DNA from 4 places in the Exiguobacterium sp. s166 genome. Region 4 is predicted to be linked to each of the others. Evidence: riboswitches for the same ligand, from Rfam matches in the RefSeq annotation. Region 4 holds a riboswitch; each other region holds the start of a gene.
What was found. Region 4 has a riboswitch for thiamine pyrophosphate ahead of KNP93_RS08550 (ECF transporter S component). Riboswitches for the same ligand answer to the same signal wherever they lie in the genome.
Positions count from the first base shown of each region.

Region 1: another riboswitch for thiamine pyrophosphate. It lies ahead of thiD (bifunctional hydroxymethylpyrimidine kinase/phosphomethylpyrimidine kinase); the one in region 4 lies ahead of KNP93_RS08550 (ECF transporter S component).
Region 2: another riboswitch for thiamine pyrophosphate. It lies ahead of tenA (thiaminase II); the one in region 4 lies ahead of KNP93_RS08550 (ECF transporter S component).
Region 3: another riboswitch for thiamine pyrophosphate. It lies ahead of KNP93_RS05015 (thiamine phosphate synthase); the one in region 4 lies ahead of KNP93_RS08550 (ECF transporter S component).

Region 1 covers NZ_JACSMU010000005.1:117,102-120,944, forward strand. Annotated here, with positions in the region: gene thiM (hydroxyethylthiazole kinase) at 1-719, opposite strand, end outside; gene thiD (bifunctional hydroxymethylpyrimidine kinase/phosphomethylpyrimidine kinase) at 700-1,509, opposite strand; TPP riboswitch at 1,627-1,737, opposite strand; gene KNP93_RS12085 (murein hydrolase activator EnvC family protein) at 1,798-3,075, opposite strand; gene KNP93_RS12090 (murein hydrolase activator EnvC family protein) at 3,282-3,843, opposite strand, start outside.
Region 2 covers NZ_JACSMU010000002.1:376,372-380,214, forward strand. Annotated here, with positions in the region: gene KNP93_RS06345 (sporulation protein) at 1-774, shown strand; gene tenA (thiaminase II) at 842-1,537, opposite strand; TPP riboswitch at 1,612-1,717, opposite strand; gene KNP93_RS06355 (DUF1002 domain-containing protein) at 1,908-2,789, shown strand; gene abc-f (ribosomal protection-like ABC-F family protein) at 3,068-3,843, shown strand, end outside.
Region 3 covers NZ_JACSMU010000002.1:111,013-114,855, forward strand. Annotated here, with positions in the region: gene thiS (sulfur carrier protein ThiS) at 1-146, opposite strand, end outside; gene KNP93_RS05010 (NAD(P)/FAD-dependent oxidoreductase) at 143-1,132, opposite strand; gene KNP93_RS05015 (thiamine phosphate synthase) at 1,129-1,725, opposite strand; TPP riboswitch at 1,816-1,918, opposite strand; gene nagZ (beta-N-acetylhexosaminidase) at 1,978-3,216, opposite strand; gene KNP93_RS05025 (OsmC family protein) at 3,213-3,638, opposite strand; gene KNP93_RS05030 (MFS transporter) at 3,843-3,843, shown strand, end outside.
Region 4 covers NZ_JACSMU010000003.1:151,095-154,937, reverse strand. Annotated here, with positions in the region: gene KNP93_RS08555 (ABC transporter ATP-binding protein) at 1-941, opposite strand, end outside; gene KNP93_RS08550 (ECF transporter S component) at 938-1,513, opposite strand; TPP riboswitch at 1,619-1,717, opposite strand; gene KNP93_RS08545 (50S ribosomal protein L25/general stress protein Ctc) at 1,810-2,487, opposite strand; gene KNP93_RS08540 (DEAD/DEAH box helicase) at 2,838-3,843, opposite strand, start outside.

The sequences.
Region 1 (3,843 bases), on a different contig from region 4:
ACTGCATCGAACAGCCCGGTTCGAAAACCTCCGATACCGGGAGAATCCTCAGCCGACTCCCCTGCTTTTCCCATAGCATACGTCCCAAATACGGCTGCCTCAAAACGATCGTATCCTGCTCCTAAAAACGTCGCAATCAAAGAAGCGGTCATACATCCCGTTCCCGTGACTTGGCCAAGACGTTTCGTCCCGACATCCAGATGATACTGGCGATTTCCATCTGTCACAAAATCAATCGGACCCGTTACGACGATGAGTTGTTTCGTTTCACCTGCAAAGGTATGGACACTTTGAAAATCCAGGGATTCTCCTTCGGCAACATCCACTCCTTTCGTTCGAGCGGCCTGTCCGAGCAATGTCTTGATTTCCGATGCATTTCCTTTGATGACCGTAAAGGTGATTTCATCCATTAACTGCTTCATAAAATCTGTTCTTAATGTCGTCGCTCCTGCGCCTACCGGATCCAAAATGACCGGTTTCCCCAATCGGTTAGCCGTTTTTCCTGCTAAAAGTTGGGCTTGGCGCATGTCCGGATTGATCGTCCCTGTATTGATTACGACGGCATCTGCGTGCCTGACCATTTCTTCCACTTCCAGCAGGTCATCTGCCATCACAGGAGAGCCACCAAGTGCCAGTGTCATATTGGCGCAGTCATTAATGGTTACAGTATTCGTTAAATGATGAATCAACGGTTTTTTATCATGGATGCGTCGTAACATGTGTATCCCTCCAGAGTTCATGAAAATGATGCGTCGGACCAACACCGCGTCCGAGCGCAAAGCCGTGGCGAATGGCTTCCGTCACATAACGTTTTGCATAACGGATGCTGTCTTCCACTGAAAGACCAAGTGCAAGATAGGAAGCGATGGCAGCAGATAATGTACAGCCTGTACCATGGGTATGACGGGACTCGATCCGTTCTTGTTCAAAGACGACATATCGCCCGTCTGTATATAAAAGGTCAGTAGCGTCCCGTCCCTCCAAATGTCCGCCCTTGAGCAAAATAGCACCCGTCCGTTTTTCAGCCAGTTTTTCCGTCGCCTGTTTCATATCGGCAAGCGAGTGAATCGTTCCGCCAATCATCCGCTCGATTTCAGGAATATTCGGAGTCACAAGTGTAGCCAATGGTAACAGCTGTTCGAGCAAGGCATGTTCTGCATCCGGTTGCAACAAGCTATAACCCCCTTTCGCGACCATGACCGGGTCGAGAACAACCGGAAGTTGATGTTTTTCCAGTTGTTGTGCAATCACTCGGATGGTGTCTTGATTGGAAACCATTCCAATCTTGACCGCATCGACACGGATATCGGAAAAGATGGATGTCAGCTGTGCTTCCACGAGCTCCGGGGATACGTCCTCGACCGCTTGAACACCTAACGTATTTTGTGCCGTAATCGCCGTGATGACGCTCATTCCGTATACACCGAGTGCCGAAAACGTTTTTAAATCTGCTTGAATTCCAGCTCCACCTCCGGAGTCGGATCCAGCAATCGTCAATACGTGTTTCATTCCAATTCCTCACTTTCCTGGGAGCAAATAAGGAGAAAACGGACAACAAAAAGCGCCGTCCGCTGTAAAAAAGCAGACGACGCCATGAACAACCAGTTCTACTGATTGAAGTCTTCATGTCTTCGATCTCAACTTTCCTACGCTGGTATTATCCAGTTCAGGTGACAGGGTCGAAAACAGAATAGTTTTCCTCTCAGCCGGACTCCTCCAGCTCCCCTAGTTGCTCGTAATTTAAATTCTTTTTCACTGTATCACAGCACCATTAAAAAAACGAGCCGAAGCTCGTTTTTAAAGGTATCCAAGTGGATTGACCGTGTTAGCTGGTCCTGTCGCACTGTATTGGTATCCACCGATATGCAATTCAAAGTGTAGATGCGGTCCTGTCGAATTCCCGGTACTGCCAAGAGTACCAAGCGTTTGACCTTGAGTTACCGTCTGACCTGCCGAAACCGATAACGAATTCATATGACCGTACACTGTTGTATACACCTGACCGTCAAGGAAATGCGAAATCATGACATGATTCCCATAAGGTCCGCCGCTACCAGCCGTAATGACTGTTCCGGAAGCTGCTGCTCGAATCGGTGATCCGACGGGTCCACTGAAGTCGACACCATTATGGAACGTATAGCCGTTCGCTCCACTAGCCGGTCCAAAACCTTGTGAAACACCGCCTGAAGCCGGACGAATAAACTTCGCCGATCCTGTCGGCACACTGCTGACAGGAGTCGGAAGAACCGTTGCTTCGCTTGACTCACGCGTTGATTTTGCCGCCTCTTTTGCAGCACGTTCAGCTGCTTCTTTTTCAGCGGCCGCTTTTTCTGCTGCTGCTTTCGCTGCTGCTTTTGCTGCCGCAATCGCTCTTTCTTGAGCCTCTAAAGTCGCTTGTAATTCTTTTGCATTTAACAGTTTAGTCGTGAACTTTGTTTTCCCTTTACGTAATTTATTCAGGGTCGCACTCCGTTCTTTCATCTGTTGTTTTAACTGTTTCTTTTGGACGAGTAACGACTCTTTCTCTTGAACACGCTCCGCCTTTTTAGCAATAAGATTTTTTTTCATTTCTGCTAGCTTTTCTTGTGTTTCCAAATAAGCAGAAATCATTTTATCGTCTTGTTCGGCAATTTTTTTACCTGCCATAACACGACTAAACAAATCACCCAAGTTTTTCGAACCAAAAATGACTTCTTCCCATTTTATAGAATTACCATCATTTTCTTGAAGGACACGTAAGCGGTCCCCAAGCAATTCTTCTTGCCAAGTGAGCATGATTTCGTAGCGGGCGATTTCCGCCTCAAGATCTTCAATTTGGAGATTCAATTGTTTAATCTGCTTGTTTTTTTCCGAAATCCTGAAAATATTTTCGTTGATGGCCGCATCAATTTTATTGATTTCGCGTTGCTCTACCGATATTTTAGCTTCCTGTTTTTTGATGGCTTTTTCCAAGCGACGTTGCTCTGTTGCATTTTGAGATTTCTTTTCTTTAATCGTTGCAGCTTGACCAGAAGTCGGCACAGTGGATACAAGTAACGCCCCTAACAATACCGTTGCAAACAATTTTTTAAACATGTTTGGTTTCCTCGCTTATGTATGATTTCTTATTTAAAAAGTATTTAATTCAAAGTATTTCTGTCTGAGATTGATTATAGCACCGTAATAGTTTCAGGAAAATTTCATTTGTGTTTCAACTGAAAGCGTTTTATTTTAATATAACATTTTATGTTTTTATAAAAACATAAAAAAACGACTGCCGCAGCAATCGTCTTTTCTCGTTATTATAACATCGACATTGGATTTACAGAATTTGCTGGTCCTGAAGCACTGTAGCTGTAACCACCTACATGAATTTCAAAGTGTAAGTGTGGGCCTGTTGAGTTCCCAGTGCTACCAAGGGCTCCGATTTGTTGTCCTTGACTGACACGTTGTCCGGCATGTGCATTTAACGAACTCATATGCGCGTAAACTGTTGTATACGTTTTTCCATTTAATTGGTGTGCAATCATGACATGATTACCGTACGGACCACCACTTGATGCAGTGATGACTGTCCCTGTTGCCGCTGCAACAATCGGGGTACCGACTGGAGCGCCGAAATCAATACCATTGTGGAAAGAGTAACCATTCGAACCGCTTGCTGAACCATATCCTTGTGTGATTGATCCACTTGTTGGATGAATAAACATAGAAGAAGATGATGGTGCAGGCGTTGGTGCCGCTGGTTCTGGTTCTGGTGTTGGTGCTGCTTTTGGCACAGTCACATATGGTGTAGATTGTTTTGTTGAAGTTGCAGGTGCTGACGATTTTTGTTCCGCTTGTGCTGCTGCTTTAGCAGCGGCC
Region 2 (3,843 bases), on a different contig from region 4:
ATGTTCAAAAAAATTCTTTCACAAATCGGCATTGGTGCCGCAACGGTCGATACACGACTCGAACAAGATCACTGTGAACCCGGTGGAACGATTCAAGGAGTCGTTCATATTAAGGGCGGTAACGTCGATCAGGAAATCGCCCGGATTTATCTCGCCTTCAATACCCAGTACAAACAAGAAGTCGGGGACAGCACGGCATTCACGACGTTCACACTGGACCGGTTTGCATTAAATGAAGCCCCGTTTACGATTGAAGCAGACGTCGAACGGGAAATACCGTTTACGCTTCAAGTCCCTTTTAATACACCACTTTCCGTCAGCCAATCGAAGTCGTGGATCGAGACGGGTCTTGATATCGCGCAGGCGGTTGACCCTTCTGACCACGATGCTGTCGTCGTCAAAGCGAATGACTACCAATCGGTCATCCTTGAAGCGATGGAAAACCTCGGATTCCGCCTCAAGAAAGCTGATACAGAGAAATTGCCGGGCCGCTTCCGGAAAGATTTGCCGATCGCGCAGGAACTTGAGTATTCTGCCCGCGGTACTCATTATGCTCACAAGCTGGACGAAATCGAAGTCATCCTGTTGCAAGACCGGTTCGGCATCGACATCGTCGTCCAAATCGACCGCCGTGCCCACAGTCTCGGTTCGCTGTTCAGTGAAATGGCAGGAACCGATGAGACGATGACGAAACTTTCATTATCGAACCAGGACTTAACGAATCCGTCACTCGTGAAACAACGTCTCGCCGATTTGATTGAACACCACAGTTGATTGATGTTTTCTATAGAACAAACACCGGATCCGCTTATCGTCGGATCCGGTGTTTGTATTTCCTTCCTTACTTGGATGATGTCATTTCCATCGTCTGTTCGTACTGCCGTTCAAACGTTTCTTCCGCCCAGCCCATCTGCCAAAACATCAATTCGTAATAACAGCTTCTGACGAAATGTTGTTTCATCCGGACGCGTTCTTGTTCACTCGCCTTCTCTGCCAACTCATTTAACCGGTCAATCTGTTCAAAGACCACCCGCTCGAACCATTCGGAACTGTATGTCGCAATCCATTGCTGATAAATCGGTGAAGCCGGTGTCGCTGCCTGTAACTGTTGTCCAATCTCATAGTAAAGCCAGTAACACGGTAAAATCGCAGCGATGGTCTCCCCAAGCGTCCCTTCACTTGCATGGTGCATATGCGAAATATACGCATATGCGGTCGGTGCTGGTTCAAACTCTGCCAGTGTCTTGTCCGAAATCCCAAGCGGTTCAAAAAACGATTGATGCAGACTGAGTTCTGCAGCATAGGTCGACGTCGCATGTTCCGCGAGTTCGGCAATCGTCGCGAAGTCCTGTGCCTTCGACGCGGCCCGCGCCTGAATTTTCGCGAAATGTTTTAAGTAATAGGCATCCTGTAGGACGTAATGGCGAAATTTTGCTTCTGGTAGTGTTCCATCCGCAATCCCTGTCACGAATGGATGGGTAAAGCTACTGTCCCAATACCGTTTTGCCGCTTGCCGGATTTCTTCACTGAATGTCATGTTGGTTCCCCCTTTTGTAATCAAAAAAACGCCACACCTGATGTCAGGCATGACGTGAAAAGACCATAAAAAGAGGATCGTCCACGCCACTTCCCTCCGTAAGTCCAAACTTAATCAGGTTCAAAGGGTCCGAACGTCTCCGTCGTCTCAGTCAGCCTACTGACTCCCCTAGTGGTCGCTATTTGATTTGTTTTGAGTTTATCATGATTTGATGTGGAATTGACCCATTCTCGTCATTTCACTCCATTTTTTTGTACAATGGAACATGACGGAAGGTGGATGACGGCTCGTCCTTGAGACCGATTCTCTTCTGTCGCCGGTCGATTAGACTAAATTTAGTACCTGATACTTAACTTATGGAGGAACTTTTATGAATAAAACCATGACATGGACCGCTTCGGCATTACTTGCTACTACCTTACTGCTACCGACGGCCGCATCTGCTGAACAAGTGGTCGACAAAACAATCGTCACCCTTGGCGAATCACTTGGGGCAAAGGATAAATCGTGGGTCTTGTCCCGCTTGAATGCACCGGAAGGCATTACTCCGATTATTGCAACATCTGCCGATGAAGAAAAATATCTCGGGAAAAACATTCCCCAATCACAACGGGGTGGCGGCATGTACTCTTCCGCTAAAATTGAGTTGGCTGAAAAAGGTGATGGATTATCTGTCGCGACCGAAAACATCACCTGGGTCACAAAAGACATGTACCTCAACGCCCTCGTCACAGCGGGTGTAACGGATGCGGACATTACGATCACGTCCCCGTACAAGGTAACCGGAACTTCAGCTTTGACCGGGATCATGAAAGCGTATGATCAAACATCTGCCGAGACCGGCATCAAACTGACGGATGAACGAAAAGACCTTGCCCAGCAAGAACTCTCTGTGACATCCGATGTCGGGAAAACGGTCGGGACGGATAAAGTCGCCGACTTGATGAATGAAATCAAAGCGGAAATCGCGAAACAACAGCCGGAAACGAAGGTCGAGATTGAAAACGTCATCGTCCAAGTCATCCAAAACAATAACATCAATTTATCCGATGCTCAGATGGACCGGTTGACTGGACTGTTTAATCAAATGGAACAAGCGGACCTGAACTGGGGTCAAATCGAGAGTGGTCTAAAAGATGCCGGACAAGATATCCAGGCCTTCGCGACCTCAGAAGAGACAAAAGGATTTTTTGCGAAGTTGTTTGATGGTTTCAGTGCATTCTTCAACTCGATTGCCGGCTTATTTAAATAAAGATTAACGTTTTCTTTTCTGTCAGGCATGGTAAAATAGATGTATTGAATCGGAAAAGGTGGTGTGGAGACATGGGTTTTGCTGCGTGTAAGCATTGGTTGATGGAACAACTGTATCTGTTGCGCGCGATTTTTCATGGAATGGCGTTCTAAGGGACTAGTCTGCCCTTTTTTAACGAACCTCATACCTGAAAAATAAAGCAAAGCGCATCTTCCACGAGTCAAGGAGAGTGCTGTTTGCGCTCTCCTTTTTTTGATGCGCCAGAGAGGACATTTCATATGATGATCTGCGACATCCAACACCTGACAAAACAATTCGGAGGCGACGATATCTTAACGGACGTCTCCCTCTTTATCGAGCACCAAGACCGCATCGGCTTGATCGGCCGAAACGGAAGCGGTAAAACGACGCTCTTACGTTTGATTGCCCGTCTTGATTCCGAAGACAGCGGAACGATTTATCAAAAAAGCGGGCTCTCCATCGGTTATTTGGCACAACTTCCCGTGTTCGACAACGTAATGACGGGGCGTGATGTCCTGTGGACTGCCTTCGCCACGCTTGTCGATTTACAACGCTCCCTGCAACAAATCGAACGGGACATGGCGACAAAAACGGATCAAATCGATCAGTTGCTCGAACGCTACACGCAAGAGACCGAAGCTTTTGAGCGCCAAGGCGGGTATTTGCTGGATTCCAAAATCGACCGGATGATTAACGGCTTGCAGTTGCATGCCCTTTTGGACCGTCCGTTTGAGCAGCTCAGCGGCGGCGAACAGACCAAAATCTGCCTCGGAAGGATGTTGTTGACCGAGCCGGAGTTGTTGATCCTCGACGAACCGACGAACCATCTGGATTTAGACGCCGTCGAGTGGCTGGAATCCTTTTTAGCCGATTATGCCGGGGCTGTCCTGATCGTCTCCCACGATCGTGTGTTTCTTGATGCGGTCGTGACGCGCATCGCTGAACTGGAGGAGGGGCAGATTCAGCTGTACCAGGGAAATTACACGTTTTACGTGAAGGAAAAGGAACGCCTTCTACTTGAGCAATTCCATGC
Region 3 (3,843 bases), on a different contig from region 4:
TCCGGATAGCTCGACCGGTCGATGATTTGATGATTTTGTTCGATGATGACGACCTGTCCCTGAATCTCCAGTTTTTCTAACAAGTCGTGTAACGTCTTGATTTCCTCTGTCAAAGCATAGTTTTTTCCATTCAATCGGATAGTCATCTGCTTTCCTCCTGTCGTCGGCTGTTAAAACCATCCAGTGCCACTCTTGGCGTTTGCCCCATGAGACAATCGGCCAAGACGTTGGCCGTCGCAGGGGCCAGTAAGATGCCATGCCGGTGATGGCCTGACGCGACGAACAACCCATCGATTCCGTCCACTGCTCCGAGATACGGCAGACCGTCCCCGGTTTGCGGTCGAACACCGGACCAAGCTTCCACGAACACGGCCTCTGTAAGCGGCGGATAGAGCTTTACTGCTGCATTCAATAACAAACGAATACTGTTCAGACTGACGGTCGTTGATTCATCACCAACCCGTTCCGTCGCCCCGATGATGATCCGTCCGTCTGCTTTCGGGACTAAATAGACCGCATCACCAAACAGCGTCCGATTGAGTTGTCCGGTCGTCAGCCGGACAGACAGACACTCGCCCTTGACCGGAAGTGTGTTAATCGTCACTCCGACCGTCTGTAACAATTCTTCCGATCCGCGACCACCGGCGACAATAATTTGTCTGCCCGCCCGTAGCCCCCGGTTCGTCTCGGCGCCGGTCACCGTTTGTCCGTCCCGTACGAGACGTGCTACGACCGTTGCCTCTTCGATTACCCCGCCCCGTCGTTCGATGGCACTGCGTAATGCTTGTGCAAGCAACCGCGGATCAACCTGTCCGACCGAATCAAACGTCCGCCAGTGATGCGCCTGTTGCATACGAAACGGTTGTTCCAGATACCCGCTTCCGAGACCGGTCTCGTCAAACAATTGTTGCACGAATTCCGGATACAGCGTCCGGCTCAGCCGGGCCAGTTCATGTAACGGTGCCAGCAATTCTTCATCTGTCGCGAGCATTCCCGCTGCTGCTTGCGTCGCTCCCTGACCGACAGTTGACTGTTCAAGCAAATGAACGGTTTTCCCGCGCTGCAGGAGCTCATAGCCGAGCGTCAAACCAATGATGCCGGCTCCGATGATTAAAACATCCGGGCGTGTCATCGTTGCATCACCGCCCGGAATCGGTTGGCTGCTTCGACCGGAGACGCCTGACCGAGAATGCCCGACAAGACGGCCCCGCCTGCGCAGCCGGTCGCCAGGATATCCGGCAGATTGTCCGGTGTAATGCCACCAATTGCAATGACAGGAATCGATGTCCAGTCGACAACTTGTTTCAAGGCGTCGAGTCCCCGGGGCGGTACACCCGGTTTTGATCCCGTCTCAAAAATATGGCCGTACAGGACGTAATCAGCACCGGCTTGTTCCGCCGCTATCGCTTCCGTTAACGAGTGAACCGATTGACCGATCACCAGTTCCGGAAAACGGTGACGGACGAGGTCGACCGGAATGCTGCGTGTTGTCAGCTGAACTCCGGTGCCGGTGACGACTGCCACGTCCAGCCGGTCATGGACAATTAATTGCTCTGTCTTTACGCCTCGTCGCACGAGTGTTTCGATGCACACGACCAGTTCCTTCGCTGACCATAACGGCTCCCGCAGATGAATCCGGTCGACGGATAGTGCGAGTTTCGGCAACAGATGTTCGAGTATGTCCGGATGCCGCTTGCCGGTTGTCATCAGATGTAACTGGCTCATCATTTCCCCCTTTCCACACGAAAAAGGACCACCCCATGAACTGATGGAGTGGTCCTACAAAAAAGGGCGACAGTCGTCGCATCCTCTATGAATGATCGGAATCCACTTCCCTCCGCTAGTACGAACTAGATCAGGTTCAAAGGGTCCGGATACTTCCGTCTCAGTCTGCTGCGAGACTCCCCTAGTGTAGATATTGATTTGTGTGGTACGCCTGTAGTTTACCACGGGTAGTCCGATTTGTTCTACCCTTGATTAGTGTCGCATGTCCGATTCGACCGCTTTGACCTGCTCAATCAAGCGTTGGTATTCGTCGACACGTTTCGTTTGCGACAAGTCATACGTTTGTTTTAAGTGTAAGACCCGCATGACCTTCTGATCCAGATCTGCTCTCGACAATTTACCTTGTTTAATCCGTGCCATGATTTCCTTATGAACGGACGCGTACGCACCGGGTGAGGAAAACATCGCCATGTCGGCACCGCTCTCAAGCGCAAGACTTGCGGCCTGGGCCAGCCCGTATCGTTCCGTAATCGCGCCCATCACCAGATCATCCGTGATGATGACCCCGTCAAACTTCAGTTCATCCCGTAAGATACCGGACATGACCGGTTTTGACAACGAAGACGGACGGGATTTGTCGAGGGACGGGAACAGAATATGCGCGACCATCACCATTTCGGCCCCTTCTTTAATCGCCCGTTTGAACGGGACGAGTTCCATCTGTTCGAGTTCCGCTTTCGTCGCATCGACCCGCGGCAGACCGACATGGGAATCGACGGTCGTATCGCCGTGTCCCGGAAAATGTTTGACGACCGGAACGACGTCTTCTTCTTTCACCCCCTGCATCAACGGGACACCAAGCCTTGCGACCTGTTGCGGATCCGCACTGAGCGATCGGTCACCAATGATCGGATTCGCCGGATTGCTGTTGACGTCAAGGACGGGAGCGAAGTCCATATTAAAGCCGTAAAAACGGGAAATCAAACCGAGCGTCCGTCCGACTTCCTTCATCAAAGCAGGATCATTTTTCTGACCGAACGACAGGCTCGGTGATAATTTCAGTTGCGCATCCGGGACCCGGCTGACGCGTCCACCTTCTTCATCAAAACCGAGGAACGCTTTTTCGTCCGTCGTTTGCGCTTTAGTAATTGCTGTCGTAAAGGTTTTCAATTGATCGGTCGAGGTGATATTGCCGCCAAGCAGCAAGACACCACCGAGTGCATGATTCTGCAGTAATTGACGGTCCGCTTGCGTCAGAGCTGTTCCCGTCACGCCGATGTACAGCAACTGATCAACTTTTTCCGCTGTCGACATCTTCGAAATGGTCTCTTTCAGTTGTTTTTCCGCCCGTTCAGCGGCAGAAGGCCGGTCCGGTTGCGGCGGCTTCGTTTTCTTCGCCGGCTTCGGTTGCGGTTCGACCGGTTGTGCCGGCTCGTCAGAACAACCGGCGAGGAGGATACTTGCCAACAGAACAGTAACAATCCGCTTCAAATCGGTTCCTCGTTCCGGACGCCGTTGATCGAGTAATAAACTTCAATCTCCGCGTTCAGCGATTGCGAGACCGAGCAGTATTTGTCTTTTGATAAGGCAATCGCCCGGCGGACTTTATCGTCCGGTAAATCACCTTCGAGCCGGTAATGAATCGAGATCGTCGTGAAACGCCGGGGATGATCATCCGCCCGTTCGCCTTCGATATCCATTTCAAATGACGTCAGCGTCAAGCGCATCTTTTCTAAAATCGAGACGATATCGATGCCGGTACAGCCGGCAACGGCATGAAGCAAGAGCTCCGTCGGCCGGGGTGCTTGATTGTCCCCGCCGTTTTCCGGTGCCGCATCCATCGCTAAGTGATGTCCGGATTCGGTTTCCCCGCTGAAGCCCATCTTTTGATTCCAAGTGACTGTTGCTTGCATCAAGATCACGTCCTTTTCTGATTTAGGTGATGTTTCCTACTCTGTTAGTATACCCGAATCAATGACAAGTGAAATTGACTGTCTATTCACAATAATGCTTCTTTTTCCGGGTCAGGTAAATCCGGTTTCCGCCCTTCTTAAATCATGCTATTCTGATAAACGATAGTTTTTTTGCGCACAGGCGCCAGAAGTGGGGAATTGTATA
Region 4 (3,843 bases):
TTGGCCAGCGTTTCGAGCAGGGTACTTTTGCCGGCTCCATTGCGTCCGACAAGCATGATCCATTCTCCGGCGTGGGCGTTCAGCGAGATCCGCTGGAGAACCGTCTGCTTTCCGTGCCGGACGGTCACGTCAACAAGTTCAAATGTCGGTTCGGTTGAAACGGGTTCGCGGACAGGGGGACGATCGAGTGCCCATTCTGCCGCGACCTCGGCCGGTATCGTTTCGAATGTATACGGGTAAAGGCGCGGTGTCGCAATCCCGAGCTCAGTCAAAACGGTCCGGCGTTCTGAAAAAATGTCCCGCGGCGGTCCGTCAAGACGGATCCGTCCGGTTTGAAAGACCAGCACCCGGTCCGCAAACGTCACACACTGCTCCAGTTGGTGTTCGATCAGCACCAGTGTCACGTTCGGATCGTGGTGCAATTCCTCAATCAGCTCCATCATCAAACGTTGACCATGCGGATCAAGTTGCGCCGTCGGTTCGTCGAGCAACAGGATGTCCGGTTCGAGTGCCAATACACAGGCTAGAGCAAGCCGTTGTTTCATCCCGCCGGACAGCTCGGCAATCGGCGTCGTCAAGGCGAGGTCAAGTCCGACCCGTGCCAAGACACCTTTAATCCGCTCATCCATTTCAAATCGGGAGATGCTTCGGTTTTCCAGACTAAAGGCCATTTCGGCACCGACCGTCTGCATGCAAAACTGATCGTCCGGCTGTTGGAATAACATCCCGACCGTTCCCTCGGTCAACCAGTGACCGCTGACATCGGCTTCAATCGTCTCCGGCAACAGACCGGCGAGGACATGTAAAAAGGTCGTCTTTCCACTGCCGCTTGGACCGACGAGCAACGTCGTTTCTCCTTTATCAATCGTAACCGACAAATCCTGTAAGACCGGGTGATCCTGATCCGGATAGCGGACTGTCAGGTGCTCACACTGCATCATGCGGCACGCTGCTTTCGTTGTCGTCCGATCGCATACCCATTCAGTGTCCCTGCCTTAATGAGCGCATCGACGATGATTTTTGCGAGTAAGCCGCCGAGCAGAGCACCGCTGACAAGTTGTAAGGAAAACGTCAACAGGAGAGTCGTCGTCGTATAGTAGGCAAATCCGTTCACGATGAGGCTGTAGACCATACTTCCGACGGCAGCGAAGACACCGGACAACATCAAGGTAAACGTATTGAATTTCCGGTATCCGAACACGGCAAAGGCAATCTCGGCCCCGATCCCCTGTGCGAATCCAATCAACAGTGCCGATAAGCCGAAGTGACTCCCTGTAAACAATTCGACGGCAGCGGCGACGACTTCCGCAATCAATGCCGCGCCTGGTTTTTGAATGATGTAGGCGACAAGGGGACTGGCGATGACCCAGATGCCGAACATCCAGTTTGATCCGACCGGTCCGAAGATGGCCGAGATCGGTAACCATAACGTCGACCACCCTAAGTAGAGGACACCACACGCGACGGCGAGCATCATCATGACGATGATTTCTTTCATTTTCCAACTGTTCATAATCACTTCTCCTTTGAATGCACACCCACAAAGAAACCACAAAAAAGACCGCCCTCTATGAAAAGAGAGCGGTCGTGTAACCTGCAAGATGCAGAAAAAGAGCACGAGGATTCCGCTCCACTTTCCTACGCTAGTATGAACTAGATCAGGTTCAAAGGGTCCGAAGTGAATCGTCTCAGCCAAATGGCTCCCCTAGTGGATGTGTCAATGATGTGTACCTTCTTCACTGTACGGCTGTCGACCGGACTTGTCAATATGCATAAAAAAAACCTCCCACGAGGGGAGGAGAGAAAAGATTACTCTTTATCTTCTTTGTTTTCTTCAGCTTGCTCTTCAGAAGTTTGTTCTGAATCGTCTGTCGCTGTATCCGCATCAGCTGCTTGTGCCTCAGCTTCTGCTTCTTCGATTTCTTCAAGTTCAGCTTCAAGTGTCGATTCAACGACCGCTGCAACTTGGATGTCACCTTCTGTGACGACACGGAAATCTTTTTCTTCCGGAAGATCAGCTACTGTGATTGAATCTCCGATTGCAAGATCCGTCACGTCGACTTCGATGCGTTCCGGTAATTTATCTGGTGTTGCGGCAACTGTTACTTTAAAGAGTGTTTGTGAAAGGAATCCGCCAAGTTTCGCGCCGGCTGCTTCGCCAACAAGGACGATATCCGTCTCGACTTCTGTTTCTTCATCCATTTTAACAGCGATGAATTCAACGTGTTTGATGGTTGGTGTAAAGATATCCATATCAAGCTTGTTGATCAACGTGTTGACCTTTTTACCGCCGATTTGAAGAGCAACCAAGACGTTTTCGCCGTGATCACGGACAACTTTGACCAATTCTTTTTCATCGAATGAAATCGGTGTGCTTTCCACTTTGTAGCCATACACGACACCAAGAGCTTTTCCTTCATGACGTAATTGCTTTCTAAGTGAGCGTGGGCGTACTTCGCGTTCTTCTACTTTTAATGTTACTGACATGTTCATTTCCCCCTTGAATTTGGTATAGCCCTCAAAAGGTAATGAATGTAGGAGTGGAACAATAGGTTCCAACAGAAATTCTTGCGCTAAATGCTAGTTCAACTGGATTCCATTCAGAAATGAAAAACGAAGTGAGTAAGTAGCATTTCTCTCCCAGGTCATTACGCTGATATTGAGAAACAATAATTGAAAAGCGACCGTGTTGTACGGTGCTAGTGTAGATATACCCCTGTCTTTCAAAAGTTAAAACCTTTTTTTCTGAATTTGATTGTCGAAAGACCTCCAAACCTGTTGATAGACAACGGATTGAAGGTCTTTCATTTTTTTAAGATTTTCTTTGATTTGTGTGGTTAATCACCTGCTGAATCGATAAAAGAGGGGGAATCAAGCAACCGGACGAGTTCACGAATCGTTAAAATATCCGGCTTCTGATCCGATAAGACGGCATCAATCATCGTCGCCTTTCGATCCTGTAATTCCGCCATCTTTTCCTCGATTGTCCCGGTCATCAATAACTTGATCACTTCGACCGGCGACTCTTGTCCCAATCGATGGGCCCGGTCAGCCGCTTGCTGCTCAACGGCCGGATTCCACCAACTGTCGTATAAAATGACGGTATCCGCCGTCGCCAGATTCAGACCGGTCCCGCCGGCTTTCAAGGAAATCAGGAAGACATCGACTTCACCGGCATTAAACCGGTCACACAGTGCGACACGGTCTTCAACCGGTGTCTCACCGGTTAGTAGAAAGTGGGCAAGTTGTCGTACTGCCAGTCGTTCCCGAATCCGGGCCAACATCTTCGTATACTGGGAAAAAATCAGGATCCGGTGTCCGCTCGCTACTTTTTCTTCAATGATTTCAAGCAGGCGTTCGAGTTTTGTCGATTCACTTGTATAACCTTCGACAAATAACGCCGGATCACAGCAAATCTGCCGCAACCGGGTCAAACCGGCGAGCAGCTTAATCCGGTCTTCACGCTTCGTTTCGTCGAGATGCTGTAACGTTTCCAGTTGCAGTTTCGCCAAGTAGGAAGCATAAAGTTTTTTCTGCGTCGGACCGAGCTCTGTATAATGGTGGACAATCTGTTTTTGCGGTAAATCCTGCAAAACTTCGGCTTTTGTCCGTCGCATCATAAACGGTCGGACGAATCGTTGGATTTCATCATATGACCATGTCTGGAACGTCGGTAAGTCCGGTAACAACGACGGGAAAATGACCCGGAAAATCGACCAAAGATCATCGGTCCGGTTTTCAAGCGGTGTTCCGGTCAAGGCAAACCGACGTTTCGCCCGAATACGGCGCAAGCGGACAGCGGTTTGTGACGCTGGATTCTTCAGATGTTGTGCCTCATCGAAA